2 linked regions of the Caldimonas brevitalea genome follow. The protein of the gene in region 1 interacts with the protein of each later gene in a pairwise test. Links are inferred from orthologs where the notes say so. Each region holds a gene or a part of one and is shown in the gene's direction. Other genes may lie near its edges. The genes, in order: AAW51_RS01660 and recJ.

The links.
Region 2: the proteins of AAW51_RS01660 (region 1) and recJ interact in binary tests that used the Escherichia coli proteins (3 or more experiments, as listed by UniProt). The link is inferred for Caldimonas brevitalea from one-to-one orthologs.

The regions. Positions count from the first base shown.
Region 1 is NZ_CP011371.1:371,027-382,335, forward strand. What follows is about bases 3,536-6,663. They hold AAW51_RS01660 (DNA topoisomerase III), read left to right. Parts: upstream 3,536-3,869; coding sequence 3,870-6,458; downstream 6,459-6,663. Other genes in these bases: AAW51_RS01655 (TlpA disulfide reductase family protein), read left to right, coding at 3,536-3,854; AAW51_RS01665 (helix-turn-helix transcriptional regulator), read left to right, coding at 6,523-6,663. Outside these bases: AAW51_RS01635 (S8 family serine peptidase), read left to right, coding at 1-827; AAW51_RS01640 (SPOR domain-containing protein), read right to left, coding at 1,079-1,834; AAW51_RS01645 (biotin--[acetyl-CoA-carboxylase] ligase), read right to left, coding at 1,828-2,613; AAW51_RS01650 (SET domain-containing protein), read right to left, coding at 2,672-3,190; more of AAW51_RS01655, read left to right, coding at 3,297-3,535; more of AAW51_RS01665, read left to right, coding at 6,664-7,365; AAW51_RS01670 (YbhB/YbcL family Raf kinase inhibitor-like protein), read left to right, coding at 7,418-7,987; AAW51_RS01675 (AEC family transporter), read left to right, coding at 8,061-9,029; AAW51_RS01680 (glutamate-5-semialdehyde dehydrogenase), read left to right, coding at 9,084-10,364; 7-cyano-7-deazaguanine synthase QueC, read left to right, coding at 10,369-11,091; AAW51_RS01690 (LemA family protein), read left to right, coding at 11,164-11,309.
Region 2 is NZ_CP011371.1:4,544,689-4,555,833, forward strand. Bases 5,402-8,365 are described here. They hold recJ (single-stranded-DNA-specific exonuclease RecJ), read left to right. Parts: upstream 5,402-6,009; coding sequence 6,010-7,722; downstream 7,723-8,365. Other genes in these bases: AAW51_RS19090 (hypothetical protein), read left to right, coding at 5,402-5,993; AAW51_RS19100 (PQQ-dependent sugar dehydrogenase), read left to right, coding at 7,795-8,365. In the rest of the region: type IV pilus assembly ATPase TfpB, read right to left, coding at 1-785; AAW51_RS19065 (spermine/spermidine synthase domain-containing protein), read right to left, coding at 883-1,641; AAW51_RS19070 (DNA-deoxyinosine glycosylase), read right to left, coding at 1,652-2,191; AAW51_RS19075 (TatD family hydrolase), read right to left, coding at 2,188-3,006; lipoprotein-releasing ABC transporter ATP-binding protein LolD, read right to left, coding at 3,032-3,706; AAW51_RS19085 (lipoprotein-releasing ABC transporter permease subunit), read right to left, coding at 3,699-4,955; more of AAW51_RS19090, read left to right, coding at 5,061-5,401; more of AAW51_RS19100, read left to right, coding at 8,366-9,057; AAW51_RS19105 (PQQ-dependent sugar dehydrogenase), read left to right, coding at 9,163-10,287; AAW51_RS19110 (3',5'-nucleoside bisphosphate phosphatase), read left to right, coding at 10,404-11,145. UniProt on the Escherichia coli protein: Single-stranded-DNA-specific exonuclease.

The DNA.
Region 1 (11,309 bases):
GGGCCGCCGGCCTCAAGGTCGACAACCTGCCGCTCAACCCGCACCCGGCCCGCATCATCAACCTCAGCTTCGGCGGGTCCGAGACCGACTGCGAGCCTTACCGTCTGACCATCGACGATTTGCACCGGGCAGGCGCGGTGATCATTGCCGCCGGCGGCAATGAAGACGGCCGGGTGTCGCGTCCCGCGCGTTGTGCCGGCGTGCTGGCTGTCGGTGCGGTGAACCGCGACGGTTTCAAAGCGACCTACGCAAACCTCGGCCCGCAGATCGACATCACCACGGTGGGGGGTGACTCGAAGAACAGCGGGCGCCTTGGCCCCACCGTGGGCGACGACGGTCTGTACACCGCCTCGAAGGACGAACCCAGCGAGACCGATGGCGGCGACCCGAAATACGGCTTTGTCTTCGGCACCAGCTTCTCGACCCCGGTGGTGGCCGGCGTCGCGTCTCGCATGCTGGCGGTGAACCCGCAGTTGACCATCGACCAGCTGGTGCACGGCTTGCAAAGCACCAGCCGCCCGCACGTGACGTCAGGTGTGGCCGAACTGCAGCAATGCAGCGTCGACGCGCCGCAAGGCCGCTGCTATTGCACCACGGCGACCTGCGGTGCCGGCCTGCTCGATGCCGAGGCGGCGATGGCCTATGCAAAGGCGCCTGCTGCGTCCCCGCCCACCTTCTATACGCCCGGCTCGGGAGACGGTGACGGCGGCGGCGGTGGTGATGACGATGGCGGCGGCGGTGGTGCTCTCGACGCACGCTGGCTGTTGGGCCTGGCGGCCATCGCGTGGCTGGCGCGGTTCGGCCGCGGCCTGCGCCGGCGCACCTGAACGCTGTTCTTCCGTACCGGGTGAGCCGCCTGCCGCCCCGGCGGTGAAGGGGGCACAGGCGTTCATGGCGCTGTCCTTGGCGCGCCAAGCGGGCCAGTCCCCGTCGCAGCCCAGCAGCGGTGAGCAGCCCCAGCGGCGCCGCCCTCACCGGGCCCTGCGCTGTCGCTCACCCACCGCCCCATGCATGCCGGGGGGCGTCCACTCGTTTCGTCAGGTCCGGCCGGTGGGTCAACACCCGTCCGCCGGTGGCTTCACGCCGGCGGCGCTGCGTCGGCGCGGCACTCGGTGAAGGCGCGCGCAGGGGCAGTCCCTTTCAGCCGGTTGCGCAGCCGCGCCTGCAACGCGTCGCCCCCGTCTCGCAAGCGCACGAAATAGCTGGCAATCGACGGCGTGATGGTCACGACGCGTGCTGTCCGCAGGCCTTTGGCGGCCACCTCGCCCAGCCTGGCATCGGCTTCGCGCTTGTCGGTGTAGCGGCCCAGCGACAACCCGGGTTCGAAGCCGGGCGAGCTGCGCAACTCCTCCGACGCCAGGCCCAGCGCGCGCAGCTCCGACTGCCGTTGCTGCAGCGCTTCGCGCGACGGGAAGCGGCCGATGTAGACCAGGAACACCCCCGGCTTTTCGCGCCGTTGCGGACTCCATTCGCCCGCCGGCAATTCGGCGTCGAGCACAGTCTTGACGCGCGCCATCTCGGTTTCGGTGTACGGGCCGGCTTCGACACAGCGGCCGGCGGCGGGTAATGGGCCCGTGGGCGCGGCCGTGCCTGACACCTCGGGTGGGTGCGCTGCGACAGTCTGGAGGGACGCGTCGGCGGGCGCCGCCACCGCCCCTCGTCGCTCGGGCTTGGCAGCGGGCAGGCGGATCGCCTCGGGTCGCACCTGCTCGCGCAGCCGTTCGGGTTCCCGCTCGTCCGCCGGGGCACCTGCCACCGCGGCGAGATGGCCGCCGCGCCAGGCGTAGAAGCCGAGGTTGGCGATCAACAGCAGCAACACCAGCAGTCTCAGCATGGCCTGACGCTCACTTCGCCGCTTTCCAGGGTTTTGGTCTCGCCGGCGGGTGTTCGCACCCGCAAAGCGCCATGGCCGTCGACCCCGATCGCCGTGCCGACGGGCACGTCCGCATGGGTGGTGGTGATGGCGACGCCGTCGAGCAGGTCGCGTTGCGCGAACCCGGCCGCAAAGGCGGTGTAGCCTTCGCGCTCGAAACGCAGCAGCGCCGTCAGCAAGGGCAGCGCGACACGGGCCAGGGTGTCGGGCGCGGCGGCGTCCGGTTGGAGTTCGGCCAGCGCCGCCACCGGGTTGCGCGGGTCGGGCACCTCGACCGGCCGCACGTTCAGCCCGACGCCGATGACCGCATAGCGGCCCGGCCCGGGCCCCGAACTGGAGGTCTCGATCAGGATGCCGCCCAGCTTGCGCCCCGCGCCCGGGCCGTCCCGCAGCCACAAGTCGTTGGGCCACTTCAGCGCCAACTGCGGATGCAGCGCGTCGGCCAGCGCAACGCCGACCGCCAGCGACAGGCCCGACCAGCTCTGCGGCGTGAGCGACAGCCCCAGCGAGAACGTCAGCGACGCGCCCGGCGCCGACGCCCAGCGGCGTCCCTGCCGCCCGCGCCCGGCGGTCTGGTGCTCGGCGACCAGCAGACAGGCGGCGGTGTCGCCGGCGCGGGCGCGTTCGAGCAAATGGGTGTTGGTCGAGCCGATCTCGGCGACCGCCTCGATGCTGATGTCGGGGCGCAGCGGCGACAGCTGTTCCCAGATCGTCTCGCAAGGCCAATGCAGCGTGGTCATGATGCGGGGGCCAAGGCGGTGTGGCGGCAGGTCGGTGCAGGCCCTCGCATGCGGCGGCTCAGCGTTTGGGCGCCAGCATCGTGCCGCGGCACTTCTTGCTGCCGCAGTAGCAGGCGTATTCCTGCTTCAGCTTGGGCGTGTAGCGCGCGTCGATCACCAGGCCGTAATCGAAGAACAGTTCCTCGCCGGTGGCGATGTCGCGCAGCGCCTTGATGAACACGCGGCCGTCGACCTCCTCGGCTTCGCAGTTCGGCTCACAGGCGTGATTGATCCAGCGCGAGGAATTGCCGTTGTACTTCCCGTCGATCACATGTTTGTCGTCGATGTGGAAGTAGAACGTGTGGTTGGGATTGTCGGGGTCGTGTGGATGGCGCCGCAGTGCTTCGGGCCAGGTGATCACGTCGCCCTTGTACTCGATGATGGTCTCGCCCTCGGCGATCGGCGCGACGGCATAGACCCCCTTGCCATGGACGCCGGAGCGCCGCACCTGGATGCGGCGGCCGGCGGCGGGCGATGCGGGTGCGGCCGCGGCAGCATTGCGGCGGGCCGGGGCTCGGGGCGACCGGGCTTGCGTCATGGAGGACTTTGGGTACATTGAAACTGAGCGCGCGTATGCGTGCGCGTACGCGCGAAGAGCGGGCATTGTAGGCGCGACCTTCGGGCCGTCGTCAAATTCGTTGGAGATGAACATTCCGGCCAGACGCTTGATCACATCGTCGACGCCTTCATGGCGCGGCGCAGCACCGGCACGCCGGCGCTGGCTCGCTGCGTTGTCGGCGGCGTGGCTCGGCACGGCGGCGTGGCGCCCTGCCACCGCGCAGCCCGGCCCGGTGGTGGGGGCGCCGCTGGTGCTGCCGCAGCTGCCGCTGCTGGGCGGCGGCCGCTACGGCGAGGCGCAGGCCTCGGGGCGAGTGCTGGTGTTGTATTGGTGGGCCACCTGGTGTCCTTTCTGCGCGCTGCAAACGCCACGCATCGATGCGCTGTGGCGCGAGCATCGCGAGCGCGGCCTCGAGTTGCTGACCATCGCGGTCGACAAGCGCGAGTCCACCGTGCGTGAATACCTGGCGGCCAAAGGTTATCGATTTCCGGTCGTCCTCGACCATCCCGCGCTGGCATCTGCCTTGCCAAGGCCGAAGGGCTTGCCAGTCACGCTGTTGCGTGGGCGGGATGGGCGAATCGCTGTCGCCGAAGCTGGCGAGATGTTTCCCGAAGACATCGCCGGCTTCGCCAAGTTTCTCTGAGCAGTAGTGAGTACGATGAGCAAAGCATTGGTGATCGCCGAGAAGCCCTCCGTCGCGCAGGACATCGTCCGTGCGCTGACGCCGGTGGTCGGCAAGTTCGACAAGCACGATGAATATTTCGAGAACGACAGCTATGTCGTCACCTCGGCGGTCGGCCACCTGGTCGAGATCAAGGCACCTGAAGAATTCGACGTCAAGCGCGGCAAGTGGAGCTTTTCCAACCTGCCGGTGATCCCCCCGCACTTCGAGTTGAACCCGATCGACAAGAGCAAGGGGCGGCTCAATGCGATCGTCAAGCTGATCAAGCGCAAGGACGTCACCGAGATCATCAATGCCTGTGACGCGGGGCGCGAGGGCGAGCTGATCTTCCGGCTGATCGTGCAGTACGCGACGCCGGCCAAGGGTGGCTTGAGCAAGGGCATCCGGCGGCTGTGGCTGCAGTCGATGACACCGCAAGCCATCCGCGACGGCTTCGACAAGCTGCGCAGCGACGAACAGATGCAGCCGCTGGCGAGTGCGGCACGCTGCCGCTCCGAGGCCGACTGGCTGGTGGGCATCAACGGCACCCGCGCGATGACGGCCTTCAATTCACGCGACGGCGGGTTTTTCCTGACCACCGTGGGCCGGGTGCAGACGCCGACGCTGTCGATCGTGGTCGAGCGCGAAGAGAAGATCCGCAAGTTCGTCTCGCGCGACTACTGGGAGGTGCGCGCCACCTTCGCGGCGCAGGCCGGCCTCTACGACGCCAAGTGGTTCAACCCCAAGTGGAAGAAGAGCGAGGACGACCCCGAGCTGCGCGCCGACCGGCTGTGGACCGCGCGCGAAGCCGAGGCGATTGCCGACGCGGTGCGGCACCAGACCGGCAAGGTCACCGAAGAGTCCAAGCCCAGCTCGCAGTCGAGCCCGCTGCTCTACGACCTCACCTCGCTGCAGCGCGAGGCCAACTCGCGCTTCGGCTTCTCGGCCAAGACCACGCTGTCGCTGGCGCAGGCGCTGTATGAGAAGCACAAGGTGCTGACCTACCCGCGGACCGACTCGCGCGCGCTGCCCGAAGACTATGTCGCGGTGGCCAAGCAGACCATGGAGATGCTGGTCGACGACGAGGCCACCCGGCTCTACGCGCCGCACGCCAAGAAGGCGCTGACGGAGGGCTACGTGAAGCCCAACAAGCGAGTGTTCGACAACACCAAGGTGTCGGACCACTTTGCCATCATCCCGACGCTGCAGCCGCCCAAGAGCCTGACCGAAGCCGAGCAGAAGCTCTACGACATGGTGGTCAAGCGATTCCTGGCGGTGTTCTTCCCGGCGGCCGAGTACATGATCACCACCCGCATCACGGTCGTGCAGCACCAGGGTCAGGAGCACAGCTTCCAGACCAACGGCAAGGTGTTGGTGAAGCCGGGCTGGCTGGCCGTGTACGGCAAGGAGGCACAGGAGGACGATGCCACGCTGGTGCCGGTGCAGGCCGGCGAGACGGTGCGCAACGAAGAGGTCAACGCCAACGCCCTCAAGACCCGCCCGCCGGCGCGCTACAGCGAAGCGACGCTGCTGAGCGCGATGGAGGGGGCCGGCAAGCTGATCGACGACGACGAGCTGCGCGAGGCGATGCAGGAAAAAGGCCTCGGCACCCCGGCGACGCGCGCGGCCATCATCGAAGGCCTGATCCTCGAGAAGTACCTGGTGCGCGAAGGCCGCGAGCTGATCCCGACCGCCAAGGCGTTTCAGCTGATGACGCTGCTGCGGGGCCTGGGCGTCGAGGACCTGACCAAGCCCGAGCTGACCGGCAACTGGGAATACCAGCTGTCGCAGATGGAGCGGGGCCGGCTCAGCCGCGAAGCCTTCATGAACGAGATCGCCGCGATGACCGAGCGCATCGTGCAGAAGGCGAAGGAATACGACCGCGACACGATCCCCGGCGACTATGCGACGCTCAAGACGCCCTGCCCCAAGTGCAGCGGCGTCGTGAAAGAGAACTACCGCCGCTTCAGCTGCGCGGGCCCGAAGGGCGACGACGGCGGCTGCGGCTTCTCGATCAGCAAGATCCCCGGCGCGCGCAGCTTCGAGCTGCACGAGGTCGAGCAGTTCCTGCGCGACAAGCGCATCGGCCCGCTGGAAGGTTTCCGGTCCAAGGCCGGCTGGCCGTTCACCGCGGAACTCAAGCTGGTCTACGACGAGGAACTGGGCAACTACAAGCTCGAATTCGACTTCGGCGAAGATGCCCGCAAGGAGGCCGAAGCCGGCGAGGCGGTCGACTTCAGCGGCCAGGAGTCGCTCGGCGCCTGCCCGAAATGCCATGCCTCGGTGTTCGAGCATGGCACCAGCTATGTCTGCGAGAAGAGCGTCGGCCCGCATGCGACCTGCGACTTCAAGAGCGGCAAGATCATCCTGCAGCAGCCCGTCACGCGCGAGCAGATGGGCAAGCTGCTCAAGGAGGGCCGCACCGATTTGCTCGACAACTTCGTCTCGGCCCGCACCCGGCGCAAGTTCAAGGCCTTCCTGAAGTGGGACGCCAAGGAAGGCAAGGTGGTGTTCGAGTTCGAGCCCCGCGCGCCCAGGGCGCCGGCGAAGAAGGTGGCTGCCAAGAAGGCGGCCGCCAAACCTTGAGCGTGCGCGCGGGGGCGCCCTCGGCCCTCCCGCGCCACCTCGGCCACCCACCCCCTTGCACCCGATGAACGTCGAGCTCTCTTTGCCACCCGGCGCTACGGCCCTGGTGGCGAGCCGCGTGCACCACCGGGTCGCCACGGTGGCGATCCGCGAGCACATGCTGGGGTGGGTGCAAGCGGGCAGCAAGACGCTGCTGGGGCCGACCGGCGAACACCGCTACGTCGCCGGTGAGGTGTTCCTGGTCGCACAGGGCACACAGTGGGACGTGATCAACGACCCCGCGCCGCAGGGGCGTTACGTGGCGCAGATCCTGTTGTTCGGGCCGGCCCTGGTGCAGGCCTTCCACGCCCGCCACCCGGCTTTGCAGACCACACCGCAGGTGCGCGGCCGGGCGGCGCTGCCGGCCGACGGGGAGCTGTGCGGGGCGATCCAACGCAGCGTCGAGTCCTTGCAGTCGCCCACCACTTCCAGCGCCTTGCAGGAGCACCGGCTGATCGAAGTGCTGTTGCTGCTGGCCGAACGCGGCTTCAGTTTCGCGCCGGAGACGGTGTCCTGGCAGGACAAGGTGCGCCGGCTGATCGCCTACCGGCCGCATGCGGACTGGACGCTCGAGGCGGTGGCGCAGGAGTTCCACCTGAGCGTCAGCACCTTGAGCCGGCGTTTGGCGCAGCACGGCACCACCCTCGGCAGCCTGGTGCGCGAGGTGCGGCTCGAGACCGCGCTGGTGTTGCTGCAGACCACCGAGCTGCCGGTGGGCGAGATCGCACAGCGCTGCGGCTACGAGTCGCATAGCCGGTTCAGTGCCGTGTTCCGCCGCCGCTTCGGCTTCGCGCCGTCGCATCTGCGGCCGGCCGAGGGCGCGCAAGGGTTGACGCGACGCGAACAGGAAACGCCCGTTCCGGGCTAACGCGGCGGCGCGGCCCTCGGCAGCATCGAAGCCTCGATTTCAGGAGGCTCACATGTCCCACTTTTCCGCTTCAGTTCTTCGTCTCGCCGCCTTCGGCGCGCTGTGCACCACCGCGCTCACGGCGTGCGCCGGCAACTTCAAGCTGACCGGCCCTGAACTGGGCCCGGGCGATCGATTGCCGCCGGCGCAGGTCTACAGCGGATTCGGCTGCGAGGGCGGCAACCGTTCACCCGCCCTGCAGTGGAGCGGCGCGCCGAGCGGCACGCGCAGCTTTGCCGTCACGGTCTACGACCCCGACGCGCCGACCGGCTCGGGCTGGTGGCACTGGGTCGTCTACAACCTGCCGGCCGACACCCGCGGCCTGCCGGAAGGCGTCGAGGTCGCGGCGGGAGCGGCGCTGCCGCCGGGTGCCGTGCAAGGCCGCAACGACTACGGCAGTGTGGGTTTCGGCGGCGCCTGCCCGCCCCGTGGCGACCGGCCGCATCGCTACGTTTTCACGGTGCACGCGCTGAAGACCGAACGCCTCGACCTGCCGGCCGACGCCTCGCCGGCGATGGTGGGGTTCATGCTGCACACTCACCGGCTGGCACACGCCAGCTTCACCGCGCGCTACGGCCGCTAGCGCCGCCGCCGCGGGCTCGCCGCTACGCACTTTCCACGCCGGCGAGCGCGCCGGCGCTCGCGATACTCAACGCATGTCCAGCGTCGTGTTCTTCAAGCTCTTTGCCATCTTCTCGGTCGTCGCGCTCGGCTGGGGCGCCGGGCGGATGCGCTTTTTCGGCGGCGGCGAGGCGGCGCGGGCATTGTCCAACGTCGCGTTTTTCCTGTTCGCGCCGGCGCTGTTGTTCCGCACCACCGCCCGTATCGACGTCGCCACCCTGCCGTGGTCGACGCTGGCCGCCTTTTTCGTGCCGGCCACTGCCTGGATGGTGGCCGTGTACGCGTGGCAGCGGTATCGCGGCGGCCCGCTCGCACCGGCCGGCCCCGGCGTGCGCGCGATCACTGCGACCTTCGGCAACACCGCGCAACTCGGCATCCCGATGGCCGCTGCGCTGTTCGGCGAGCGCGGGCTGTCGATTCACCTGGCCATCGTCAGCGTGCATGCCCTGACGCTGCTGTCGGTCGTGACCGTGCTGGTCGAGCTGGACGTGGCCAAGGCGGCCGCGCGCGAACAGGGCAGCCGCGCGGACCTCCGCCGCATGCTGGGGCTGACGGTGCGCAACACCGTGATCCACCCGGTGGTGCTGCCGGTGCTGGCCGGCCTGGCCTGGAACCTGACCGGCTGGCCGATCGCCGAACCGGTCGACGGCGTGCTGCAGATGCTGGGCGAGGCGGTGGTGCCGGTGTGTCTGGTCGGCATCGGCATGTCGCTCGCGCATTACGGTCTTCAGGGCGCTGCGACCAGCGCCGCGACCTTGGCCGCCGCCAAGCTGCTCGCCCTGCCGCTGCTGGTGCTGCTGGTCGGGCGCTACGCCGCCGGGCTCGACGGCCTGCCGTTGACGGTGATCGTGATGGCGGCGGCCCTGCCCACCGGCAGCAATGCGCTGATGTTTGCGCAGCGCTACCGCACGCAGGAGGGCGAGACCACCGCCGCCATCGTCGTCTCGACGCTGGGCTTCGTGCTGGGCGCGCCGCTGTGGCTGACGCTGGCGGCGGCCTTGTAGGCGCCGCCGACCGCCCCGCTGCGCCCGGCCGCCGGGTTTGCGACAATCTCGCCCATGACCTCCACCGACATCCAGGCCTACATGGCCCATGTGGGCGCCGCCGCCCGGGCCGCCGCCACGCAGATGGCGGCCGCGTCGACGGCTGCGAAGAATGGCGCGCTGCTGCGGCTGGCCGCACTGATCGGCGAGCAGCGCGAGACGCTGCAGGCCGAGAACGCCAAAGACATCGCCGCTGCCGAGCGCAACGGGCTGGCGGCACCGATGGTCGACCGGCTGCGCTTGAACGACAAGGTCATCTCGCAGATGGCCGAGAACTGCGTGCAGGTCGCGGCGCTGCCCGACCCGGTGGGCGAGATCACCAATTTGCGGCGCCGGCCCACCGGCATCAGCGTCGGCCAGATGCGGGTGCCGATCGGCGTGTTCGGCATGATCTACGAGAGCCGCCCCAACGTCACCATCGAAGCGTCGTCGCTGGGCATCAAGAGCGGCAACGCCTGCGTGCTGCGCGGCGGCTCCGAGGCCATCCACTCCAACCTGGCGCTGTGGCGTTTGGTGCAGCAGGCGCTGCGTGAGGCCGGCCTGCCGGCCGAGGGCGTGCAGCTGATCGAGACCACCGACCGTGCCGCGGTCGGCCGGCTGATCTCGATGCCCGAGCATGTCGATTTGATCATCCCGCGCGGCGGCAAATCGCTGATCGAGCGCATCAGCCGCGAGGCCACGGTGCCGGTGATCAAACACCTCGACGGCAATTGCCACGTGTATGTCGATGCGAGCGCCGACCTCGACCTGGCGGTCAAGGTGACCGACAACGCCAAGACGCAGAAATACAGCCCCTGCAACGCCGCGGAATCGCTGCTGGTGCATGCGGCCATCGCGCCGGCGTTCTTGCCGCGCATCGGCGCCGTGTTCGCCGCCAAGGGCGTCGAGATGCGCTGCGATGCGGCGGCGCGGGCGCTGTTGCAGCCGCTGCCGGGTGCGACGGTGGCCGACGCGAGCGAGCAGGACTGGGCCGAGGAATACCTGGCGCCCGTCATCAGCGTCAAGGTGGTGGAGAGCCTGGATGAGGCGATCGCGCACATCAACCGCTACGGCTCGCACCACACCGACGCCATCCTGACCGAGCACCATCCCAACGCGATGCGCTTCTTGCGCGAGGTCGACTCGGCCAGCGTGATGGTGAATGCATCGACCCGCTTTGCCGATGGCTTCGAATACGGCCTGGGTGCCGAGATCGGCATTTCGACCGACAAGTTCCACGCGCGCGGCCCGGTCGGGCTGGAGGGGCTGACGTCGATGAAGTACGTCGTGCTCGGCCAGGGTGAAGTGCGGAGCTGACAACGTGCAAACAGCACTGGACGGTCGTACGGCACTGGTGCTGTTTTCCGGCGGGCAAGACTCGACCGCGTGTCTTGCGTGGGCGCTGCAGCGTTATGCACAGGTCGAGACGGTGGGGTTCGACTATGGCCAGCGGCACCGCATCGAGCTGGACTGCCGGCCACGGGTGCTAAACGAATTGCGGGCCCGGTTTCCCAAGTGGGCGGCACGTTTGGGCCCCGACCACCTGCTCGACCTGTCGCTGCTGGGCCAGATCAGCGACACCGCGCTGACCTCGCAACGCGCCATCGAAATGGCCGACAGCGGCCTCCCCAACACCTTCGTGCCCGGGCGCAACCTGCTGTTCCTGAGCTTCGCGGCGACGCTCGCCTACCGGCGCGGCGCCGCGGTGCTGGTCGGCGGCATGTGCGAGACCGACTACTCGGGCTACCCCGATTGCCGCGACAACACGCTCAAGGCCTTGCAGGTGGCGCTGAGCCTGGGCATGGACCGGCCGCTGGTGATCGAGACGCCGCTGATGTGGCTCGACAAGGCGCAGACCTGGGCCTTGTCGCACACGCTGGGGGGTGATGCCCTCAACGAGTTGATCGTCGAGCACACCCACACCTGCTACCTGGGGGAGCGAGGGCAGCGCCACCCATGGGGCCACGGTTGCGGCAGCTGCCCGGCCTGCGAACTGCGCCGGCGCGGCTACGAAGGTTATCTGGCGCGCGACGCCAACCCGTAGCCGGGCGCCGCTTGGAGCCGTGCTGCGGCTGTCGTAGAGTCGCGGGACTTTCCGCTGATGGATGAACAAGCGATGAGCACAACGCAGATTGTGGGATGGGTCGCGGTCGCAGTACTGCTGTTCTGGATGGTGGGCGCTTACAACCGCCTGGTGCGCTTGCGCAACGCCATTGCCAATGCCTTTGCCCAGATCGACGTGCAGCTGAAACGCCGCTACGA
Region 2 (11,145 bases), 4.2 Mb from region 1 along the record:
AGCTGGTAGACGGTGTGCATCACGCCGTCGATGCGAAACCGGATCGCGCCGATCTCGCGCCGTGGCTCCAGATGGATGTCCGAGGCGCGCTGGTCGAAGGCGTATTGCCACAGCCAGTCGACCACCTGCACCACCCCCTGGTCGTTGGCGTCGAGCTGCTTGCTCTTGCCCAACTCGACCAGCTGCTCGAAGTTGGCCGGCGCCATCGTCGCCTCGCCGCTCTTCTGCGCCGCCCGCACCGACTTGGCCAGCGTGTAGAACTCGGTCGTGTAGCGTTGCAGTTCACCGGGGCTGACCAGCACCAGCTTGATGGTCTTGCGCGAGTGGGCCTCGATCTCGGCCACCCAGTCGGTGTCGAACGGCTCGCAGGTGGCCACCGTCAGCTCGTGAGGGCCGATCTGCACCGGCAAGGCACGCCGGCGCTCGGCGTAACTGATCGACATGACGTCGGCCACGCGGCCGACATTGACCTTGAGCGGATCGATGCGCAGGTACTCGAGCCCCGAGCGGCGCGCCAACCATTCGGTCAAAGCCTCGGCGTCGAGCGTCTTGCCGGTGCCGGCATGCATCAAGCCGACGTTGGCCAGCCGCACCAGCGGATGCTGGGCACTGTCGCCTGCCGCCAGCCGCTGCTGCGTGCGCTGCGCTTCGGCCGGCGTGACCACGCCGTCCTCGCGCAGCCAATCGATCAGTTGGCGCCACTCCAGGCGCCCCTTGAAGGCCGACCGGGGGCGTCGCCCGGCACCCGGGTTCGGCAACGGCGGTGAAACAGGCAGGGAACTCATGGGGCTTACCTTGGGGCTGCTGCCAGGCCCGGGGTGCAGGCAGCGGCTGCCGCTGCGCCGTGGGCCTGTCGCAGGCAAAGGGGTCGGGTCGACGCCGTCATGGGCGCAGATGCTTCATCATGCGCAGCCACTTGCCGGCCGGCAGAGAAAACCGAGTTTCGATGTTTTCGGCGCGAGCGGCAAGCACGGCGCGGGTGACGTGGGGCTGATCTTTCGTGGCGAGCACCACGGTGTTGCCCTCCTTGGTCGGTTTGAGGGCCCACAGCGTCTCGAGACCGAAGGCAGCCGCAATGCGCTCGACACTGCGTTCGAAACTGGCGTCGCGGCCGAACAGGTTGACACTCATCACACCCCCCGGTGCCAGCAGGCGATGGCAGGCGCGATAGAACTTCTCGTCGTCGAGCACCGGGCTGGCCGCCTCGTGGTCGTAGAGGTCGACGCACAGCACGTCGGCGGTGCCCTCGTGCTCGGGCGCCTGCGCGTAGCGCGCCGCGTCCTGCTCGAGCACCTGCAGCCGGTCATCGTCTTCGGGCAGCCTGAACCAGCCCCGGCACACTGAGATCACCTCGGGATTCAACTCCACTGCCGTGGTGTGCATGCGCAGCTTCTTGTGGCAGAACTTGGTGATGGCGCCGGCGCCCAGCCCCAGCTGCACCGCATGGCCCGCGGTCAGTTCCTCTTCGGGGCGCAGCAGCATCCACGCCATCATGCGCTGCACATATTCGAGCTCGATCTCGTACGGCTTCTTGACCCGCATCGCCCCTTGCACCCACGGTGTGCCGAGGTGCAGGAATCGCACGCCGTCGGCTTCCGAGACGGTGACCGGGGCGAGGGTCTGGGTTTTACGACGGTTCATCAGTCAAGGATCAAATCAGTCCGTGGCGGTCGAACACCGCCCGCCACGCCGCCAGCTTGCGTTCGAAACTCCATGAGGCATTGGCGGGGCTGGTCGACGGCAGCCGGTAGACCGCCAGGCCGAGCGCCTGGGTCAGCTTCATCGAGCGGGCCGACTCGCCGCCGTTGTGGGCCAGCGCCTGCAGGCCGGGGGCGAGTTGCAGCAAGGCCGGCAGATCGTTCAGCTCGGCCGCTTCGATCGCGCTGTCGAGGCTGCCTTCGCGTCGGCAGCGCGCATACACGTCCCAGATGCCCAGTCCGCGTGCGCGCACCACCTCGAGGCGCTCGGCGTAGGGCAGCGCCCGCAGGTCGACGTCCCACAGGGCCGACAGGATCGGCCAGAAGTGGTTGCGCGGGTGCGCATAGTACTGCTGCGCCTGCAGCGATGCGACGCTCGGGAAGCTGCCGAGCACGACCAAGCGCGTGTGCGGCGCCACCACCGGGGCCAGGCCCGACAACACGTCACGCGTGTCCGCCGGCCCGCTCACCGCCCGGTCATCGCGCCGACTCACGCCGCCTCCAGGGCGGCCAGCCGCGGCAGCACCGCGTGGGCGTTGGCCGCGGTGCACGATGCCAGGTCTTCGAGCCGAAGCCGGCGCAAGCGCGCCAGTTCGGCGGCGATGCGCGGCAGTTCGGCCGGCTCGTTGCGGCTGCTCTCGCCGGCCGCGCGTTGCTCGGCCGTCTTGTAGAGCCAGTGGGGCGGGATGTCCGGCGCGTCGGTTTCGAGCACCAGGCTGTCGAGCGGCAGGTCGGCGGCAAGGCGGCGAATCTGGTGCGCCCGCTCGAAGGTCATCGCCCCCCCGAAGCCGAGCTTGAAGCCCAGCTCGATGAAGACGCGGGCCTGCTGTGCGCTGCCGTTGAAGGCATGCGCGATGCCGCCCACCACGCCGGCCCGCCGCAACTGCTTGAGCACCGGGTCGACCGCGCGGCGCGTGTGCAACAACACCGGCAGCCCCATCTGGCGCGCCAGCTTCAGCTGCGTGACGAACAAGGCCTCCTGGCGCGCGCGGTCGAGGCCGGGTGTGAACAGGTCGAGGCCGATTTCGCCGACCGCCACCAACCGCGGGTCATCGCGGCAGGCGATGAGGGCGTCGCGCAGTCGCTCGATCACGTCGTCGGGCTCACTGTCGGCGACGAGGGGGTGCACCCCGAGCGCATAGCTGAGCCGGTGCCGATGCGCCAGCTCGCGCACCGCGACGAAATTGCCATGCCCCACCGCCGGCAGCACCACTTGCGTCACGCCGGCCGCCCTCGCCCGGCCGATCATCGCATCGCGGTCCGCATCGAATTCGGGGGCATCGAGATGAGCGTGGGTGTCGATCCACATGTCCGGCTTTGTCGCGCGGCGCGACTCAGGCGAGCAAGCCGGACACGAGGTGCACCGCCCGGTCGCAGCGACGCGCGATGGCCTCGTCGTGCGTGACGACGATGAAGGCGGTGCCGCGTTGCCGGGCCAGTGCGAGCATCAGGTCGAACACCGTATTGGCGGTGCCGCGGTCGAGATTGCCGGTGGGTTCGTCGGCCAGCACGCAGGCCGGGTGCGCCACCAGCGCGCGGGCGATGGCCACACGCTGGCGCTCGCCACCCGACAACTCGGCCGGCCGGTGCAGCGCGCGCTCGCCCAGGCCGACTTGTTGCAGCATCTCGCGTGCACGCTGGCGCGCCTCGGGCTTGGGCTGGCGGCGGATGCGCAAGGGCATCGCGACGTTGTCGAGCGCGGTGAACTCGGGCAACAAATGGTGGAACTGGTAGACGAACCCGAGGTGACGGTTGCGCCACTCGCCTTGCTCGGCCGCGTCGAGCGCGGCAAAGGCGCGGCCCTTGAGCTGCACGTCGCCGGCCGTCGGCGCATCCAGGCCACCCAGCAGGTGCAGCAAGGTGCTCTTGCCCGAGCCCGAGGCGCCGACGATGGCGAGCGTCTCGCCGGCGTGCACCGAGATGTCGACGCCGCGCAGCACGTGGACGTCGAGCGGGCCTTCGCGAAAGCGCTTGTGCAGGCCTTGTGCCCGCAGCACGACTTCATTCATAACGCAGCGCCTCCGCCGGTTGCACACGGCTGGCACGCCAGCTGGGATAGAGCGTCGCGAGGAAGGCCAGCACCAGCGAGATCAGGGCGATCGGCACGATGTCGGACGCTTGCGGTTCGCTGGGCATGCGGCTGATCAGATAGATGCTGCCGGGCAGGAAGCTGGCGTTGAACACACGTTCGAGAAACGGCACGATGACGTCGATGTTGAAGGCCACCAACAGGCCGAGCCCGAGCCCAGCGGCCGTGCCGATCACGCCCGAGACGGCGCCTTGCACCATGAACACGCCCATGATGGAGCGTGGGCTGGCCCCGAGGGTGCGCAGGATGGCGATGTCGGCGCGCTTGTCGGTGACGGTCATCACCAAGGTCGACACCAGGTTGAAGGCCGCCACCGCGACGATCAGGGTCAGGATGATGAACATCATCCGCTTCTCGAGTTGCACCGCGGCAAACCAGTTGCGGTTGGTGCGGGTCCAGTCGCTCACCACGAGGTCACCGCTGAGCGAGGCGCCGAGCGTCTGGGCGACGTCCTGCGCCTGGTGCACGTCGTGCAGACGCAGTTGCACGCCGGTCGGCCCTTCGAAGCGGAACAACTTGGCGGCGTCCTCGAGGTGCACCAGCGCCAGCGCGCTGTCGTATTCGTAGTGACCCGCGTCGAAGGTGCCCACCACGGTCATTTGCTTCAGGCGCGGCACCACGCCCGCGGGCGTCATCTGGCCGCCGGGCGAGACGAGGGTGACCTTGTCGCCTTGCCTCACGCCGAGCTGGCGGGCCAGCTCGCCGCCGAGCACGATGCCCCACTCGCCCGGCACCAGACGGGCGAGCACCGTGTCCTTGAGCTGCTGCGCGAGCGGCGTGACGCTCGGCTCGTCGGTCGGGGAGATGCCCCGCACCATCACGCCACGCATGTCCTCGCCCCGCGCGACCAGGGCCTGGCCCGCGATGAAGGGGGCAGCGCCGACCACCTGCGGATGGCGGCGCGCCTCGTCGGCGGTCTTGCGCCAGTCGGGCAGCGCCTGGCCGCCGGGCGCATAGACCTCGACATGCGAGATCACCGACAGCATGCGGTCACGTACTTCCTTCTGGAAGCCGTTCATCACCGAGAGCACGATGATCAGCGCGGCGACACCCAGCCCGATGCCGAACATCGAAACGCCAGAGATGAAGGAGATGAAACCGTTGCGCCGGGTGGCACGGCCGGCGCGCGTGTAGCGCCAGCCGATCTGCAGTTCATAGGGCCAGTTCATGAGGGGTGGTGTACCGCCAGAAATAAATGATATGCGCGCCTTTGGCGCAGCGTTCGATGCTAACCGAGGCCATGCCCGGCCCGCCGCGACCGATAATTGCGGCCCATGCACCTGTTGATCCCCCATGCCTGCGCCCTCGCGGAGGCCTGCCACCACACCCTGTCCGACCTCGATCTGCCGGTGCTGTCGCAGTTGCTCGCCCGCATGGCGGTGGTCGAGCGCTCGGAAGGCGACGAGTACAGCTACTCGCCGCCGCACGAACGGGCACTGGCCGCGGCGCTGGGCCTCGCCGGCCCCGACGGCGGCGTGCCCTGGGCGGCCTACTGGGCGCAGCGCGACGGCATCGCCCCGGGCGACCTTGCCTGGGGCTTGCTGACGCCGGCGCACTGGCATGTCGGCACCGATCAGGTCAGCATGCTCGACCCGCAGGCGCTGCAGCTCGACGCCGCGCAGTCGCGCGAGATCCTCGAGGCGGTGCACTTCCTGTTCGAGTCGGAAGGCTGGGCCCTCGCCTATGGCGCCCCGACCCGCTGGTATGCCGCGCACGAGAGCCTGGCCGACCTGCCCACCGCCTCGCCCGACCGGGTGATCGGACGCAACGTCGACGCCTGGATGCCCGACCACCCACAAGCCCGCTTGGTGCGCCGGCTGCAGAACGAAGTGCAGATGCTGCTCTACACCCACGAGGTCAACGACCGCCGGGCCGAGCGCGGCCTGCTGCCGGTCAACTCGTTCTGGCTCAGCGGCTGCGGCCTCGCCCAGCCGGCCGCCGAGCCGCCCGACCTGGTCGTCGACGAGCGACTGCGCGCCGGCCTGCTGACGGGCGATTGGGCCGCCTGGGCCGACGCCTGGCGTGAACTCGAGCGGGGGCCGCTGGCCGACGCGCTCGCCGCCCAGCATCGCGGCGAGCGCGTGCGCCTGACCTTGTGCGGCGAGCGCCATGCGGTCAGCCTCGAAACCGACACCCGCGGCTGGTGGGCCCGCTGGACCTCGCGGCGCAGCCGCCAGGCGCCCGTGGCCCTGCTGCAATCCCTCTGACGCGACTGCGACGAAGATGAAGATCACCTCCAGAGACGTTCCGCCGCGCGCTGCCTGGGCGCTAGAACAGGCGGGCGTCCACCCGCTGCTGGCGCGCCTGTTCGCGGCGCGCGGCATCGCCAGCCCCGACGAGTTGGACGACTCGCTGACCCGGCTGCTGCCGCCCGACACCCTGCACGGCAGCGACGCGGCGGCGGTGTTCCTGGCCGACGCGATCTCGGCCGGCAAACGCATGTGTGTGGTGGCCGACTACGACTGCGACGGTGCGACCGCTTGTGCAGTGGCCCTGCGCGGCCTGGCCCTGCTCGGGGCGCGTCGCGAGCACCTCAGCTACGTCGTCCCCGACCGGGCGGTGCACGGCTACGGCCTGTCTACAGCGGTGGTCGACCTGGCGATGAAGCAGCGCCCCGACGTGCTGATCACGGTCGACAACGGCATCGCCAGCCTGCAAGGTGTGGCGCATGCCCGCGCGCTCGGGCTCGACGTGCTCATCACCGACCACCACCTGCCGGCGCTGGTCGATGACCAGCTGGTGCTGCCCGACGCCAATGTCATCGTCAACCCCAACCAGCCGTGCTGCGGCTTCACGAGCAAATGCCTGGCGGGCGTGGGCGTGATGTTCTACGTGCTGCTGGCGGTGCGCGCCGAACTGCGCCGCCGTGGCGCCTTCACGCCGCAGGAGCAGCCCCGCCTGGACACGCTGCTCGACCTGGTGGCGCTCGGCACCGTGGCCGACGTCGTGAAGCTCGACGCCAACAACCGCCGCCTGGTCGCGCAAGGCCTCAAGCGCATCCGCGCCGGCCGCATGCATGCCGGCGTGGCGGCCTTGTTCGCGGCGGCCAAGCGCGACCCGGCGCGCGCCAGCAGCTTCGATTTCGGCTTCGCGCTCGGCCCGCGCATCAACGCCGCCGGCCGGCTGGCCGACATGACCCTCGGCATCGAATGCCTGTTGACCGACGATGTGCAGCGCGCCACCGAGCTGGCGCAAACGCTCGACGGCATCAACCGCGAACGGCGCGACGTCGAGGCCGGCATGCGCGAGCAGGCCGAGATGCTGCTCGAAAGCCTGATGCCGGAAGACGAGCCGCCGCCGGCCGTGAGCATCTTCGACCCCGAATTCCACGAAGGTGTGGTCGGCATCGTCGCGTCGCGCCTGAAGGACCAGCTGCACCGCCCGACCTTCGTGTTCGCGCTGGGCCAGGACGGGCTGCTGAAAGGCTCGGGCCGCTCCATCCCGGGGTTTCATTTGCGCGACGCGCTCGACCTGGTCAGCAAGCGCCACCCGGGGGTGCTGAAGAAATTCGGCGGCCATGCGATGGCGGCCGGCTGCACCCTCGAAGAAGAAGACTTCGACGTTTTCGAGCAGGCCTTCCAGCAGGTGGCCGCGGAGTGGCTGGACCCGACCCTGCTGTCGCGCACGGTGGCCACCGACGGGCCGCTGGAAGCGCGGTGGTTCGCGCCCGAGGTGGTGCAGGTGCTCGACCGTGAGGTGTGGGGCCAGGCCTTCGAAGCCCCGGTGTTCAGCGACGAGGTGGAGATCGTCTCGCAGCGTATCGTGGGCGAGCGCCACCTGAAGCTCGCGGTGCGGTGCGGCGGCGCGGTGCGTGACGCGATCTGGTTCGGCCGCAGCGAGCCGCTGCCGGAGCGGGCGCTGCTCGCGTTTCGGCTGTCGCTCGACGAATACAACGGCGTGCAGCGCGTGCAGCTGGTGGTCGAAGGGGTGGCTTGAGCGGATCGGCGGCGTTGCGCCGGCATCGGAGCGACCGCTAACCTGCCAACTTTGCCACCAAAAACCACGACCATGGCTCAGGATTCGCGACCCGATCAGCAAGACAACCCACCGCAGTTCGACCGCCGTCGTGCACTCGCGCGTCTCGCCGCGCTGAGTGCGGCGGCCGCGGGTCTGCCGAGTTGCGGTGGCGGCTCGTCGGGCGACCCGGCCCCGGCGCCCACGCCCAGCCCGAGCCCCACTCCGGCCCCGAATCCGGCGCCGAACCCGACGCCGGTCGTGCCGCGCGTCACCGCCCTCGCCTCGGGCCTGCACCAGCCCTGGAGCTTGTGTTTCCTGCCCGACGGGCGGGCGCTCGTGACCGAGAAGCCGGGCCGTTTGCGCTTGCTGGACAAGGATCTGAAGCAATACGCGAGCGTCTCCGGCGTGCCGTCGGTGTTCTATGAAGGCCAGGCCGGCTTGTTCGACGTGGTCCTCGATCCGGCTTTCGCCACCAACCGGCGCCTCTATCTCAGCTATGCAGAGCCGGCTGAGAGCGGCGGCACGAACGGCCTCACGGTGCTGCGCGCAGAGCTGTCGGCGGACCACACCCGCCTCGAGAACAGCCGCGTGATCTTTCGGCAGTCTCCGAAGATCGCCGGCTCGAAACACTATGCCGGCCGGTTGGTGTTCGGCCGCGACGGCAGCCTGTTCGTCACCTTGGGCGAACGCGACAGCCAGCGCGACCAGGCGCAGAACCTCGCCAATCATCTGGGCAAGATCGCCCGCATCGACACCGACGGCGGCATCCCGGCCGGCAACCCCTATGCGAACGCAGCCGGGCTGCAAGCCTCGCTGTGGAGCTACGGGCACCGCAACATCCAAGGGGCGACGCTGCATCCCGAGACGGGCGAGCTGTGGGTCTGCGAGCACGGGCCGCAGGGCGGCGACGAGGTGAACGTGGCCCGCCCCGGCACCAACCACGGCTGGCCGCTCGTCAGCTACGGCTGCGAATACAACTCGCCGGAGGGGGACGCCTGCCGCATCGGCGGCGGCGTCCATGCACCGCGCTTCGTCGAACCCCTCACCACCTGGACCCCCACCTCGATCGCGCCGAGCGGCCTGGCCTTCTACACCGGCGACCGCTTTCCCGAATGGCGCGGCAACCTGTTCACCGGCGCATTGGCGGGCAAGGCGCTGTGGCGACTGACGCTCGACGGCGAGCGGGTGTTGGCGAAAGAAAAGCTGTTGGGCGACCTCGACGAACGCATCCGCGACGTGCGCCAAGGCCCGGACGGCTGGTTGTATGTGCTGACCGACAGCACCGAGGGCCAGTTGCTGCGCGTCGAGCGCTGAGCGGCACGGGCGGCCGCGGCCGCCCCGGGAAGCAAGCGGCCCTTGGCAGCGGCGGCACCCTTGCGGCACGATACGCGCCTGCCATCTTCCGTTGGAGCGCGTGCCATGGTTCGACCCCCTCGAGGTGTATTGCGCGGGAGCCGCCGGGCCCTCGCGGCGGCCTTCGCCCTGCTGTTGTGGGCCGGTGCGGCCGGCGCCCAGGCCTTGAAACCGGTCACGGTGGCCAAAGGCTTGCAGCATCCCTGGAGCCTGGCCTTTCTGCCCGACGGTCGCATGCTGGTGACCGAGCGCCCGGGGCGGTTGCGTGTCGTGTCGGCGCAAGGCGCGCTGAGCCGGCCGCTGCAAGGCGTGCCGGCCGTCGACCACCGCGGCCAGGGCGGGTTGCTCGACGTCGCCGTCGATCCGCAGTTCAAGGACAACGGCTGGATCTACCTCAGCTACGCCGAAGCCGGCGATGGCGGCAATGCGACCGCCGTGGCGCGTGCCAAGCTGCAGGGCGAACGTCTCACCGACCTGGCGGTGATCTTCCGGCAGACACCCCGCTACGACGGCGGCAACCACTTCGGCTCGCGGCTGGTGTTCGCCCGCGACGGGCGGCTGTTCATCACGCTGGGCGACCGCTTCAGCCTGCGTGACCAGGCCCAGGCCCTCGACAACCATCTCGGCAAGATCGTGCGCATCGAGCCCGACGGCAAGGTGCCGGCCGACAACCCGCTGGCGCGCCGCGCCGGCGCCAAGCCCGAAATCTGGAGCTACGGCCACCGCAACGTGCAAGGCGCGGTGCTGCACCCGACCACCGGCGAGCTGTGGACGCACGAGCATGGGCCGCAAGGCGGCGACGAGGTCAACATCGCCGAGGCGGGCAAGAACTACGGCTGGCCGGTCATCACCTACGGTCGTGAGTACGGCACCGGCTTCAAGATCGGCGAGGGCGACGCCAAGCCCGGCATGGAGCAGCCGCTGATCCATTGGACACCGTCGATCGCACCCAGCGGCATGGCGTTTGTGACCAGCGACCGCTACCCGGGCTGGCAAGGCAGCCTGTTCGTCGGGGCGCTGCGCAACCAGGCCTTGCTGCGCCTGGAACTCGACGGGCGCAAGGTGGTGCGGCAGGAGCGGCTGCTGCAGACGCTGAACGAACGCATCCGCGACGTGCGCCAGGGGCCCGACGGCTGGCTCTACGTGCTCACCGACAGCGAAGACGGCAAGGTGCTGCGGCTGCAACGCTGACCGGCGCGGCCCGGCGACGCGCAGGCGCCCGACCGTCAGGCGCGTCGTGCTGCGGCGCAACAAGGCCTTTCCGGGTCGCCACAGCGGGGGCCCTCCGCCCTCTCTACAATCACGGGGTGCACACCCTCAACGCCGACCTCCATTGCCATTCCAGCGTCTCCGACGGCACTCTCAGCCCGGAAGACGTGGCCGCCCGCGCCAAGGCGAACGGCGTGCAGCTGTGGGCGCTCACCGACCACGACGAAGTCAGCGGCCAACAGCGGGCGCGCGCCGCGGCCGCCGCGCTGCAACTGCCCTACCTGACCGGCACCGAAGTGTCGGTGACCTTTGCAGGTGAAACCGTCCACATCGTCGGCCTCGGCTTCGACGCCGACGACAGCGCCCTGACCGAAGGGCTGCGGCGCACCCGCGGCGGCCGCGAGCTGCGGGCACGCGAAATGGCCGCAGGCCTGGCGCGCGTGGGCATCCAGGGCAGCTACGAGGGCGCGCTCAAATACGTCGGCAACCCAGAGCTGATCTCGCGCACGCATTTCGCGCGCCATCTGGTCGAGACCGGCGTGTGCCGCGACACGCAAGAGGTGTTCCGCAAATACCTGACCGAGGGCAAGCCCGGCTATGTCGAGCACCGCTGGGCCACGTTGCCCGATGCGGTGGGCTGGATCACCGGCGCCGGCGGGATCGCCGTGGTGGCCCACCCCGGCCGCTACAAGTTCAGCGCGAACGAAGAGTACGCCCTGTTCTCGCAGTTCAAGGACTTGGGCGGGCGCGGCGTGGAGGTGGTGACCGGCAGTCACACGCCGCACGACTTCGTGAAGTACGCCAAGCTGGCCCAGGAGTTCGGGCTGCTGGCCTCACGCG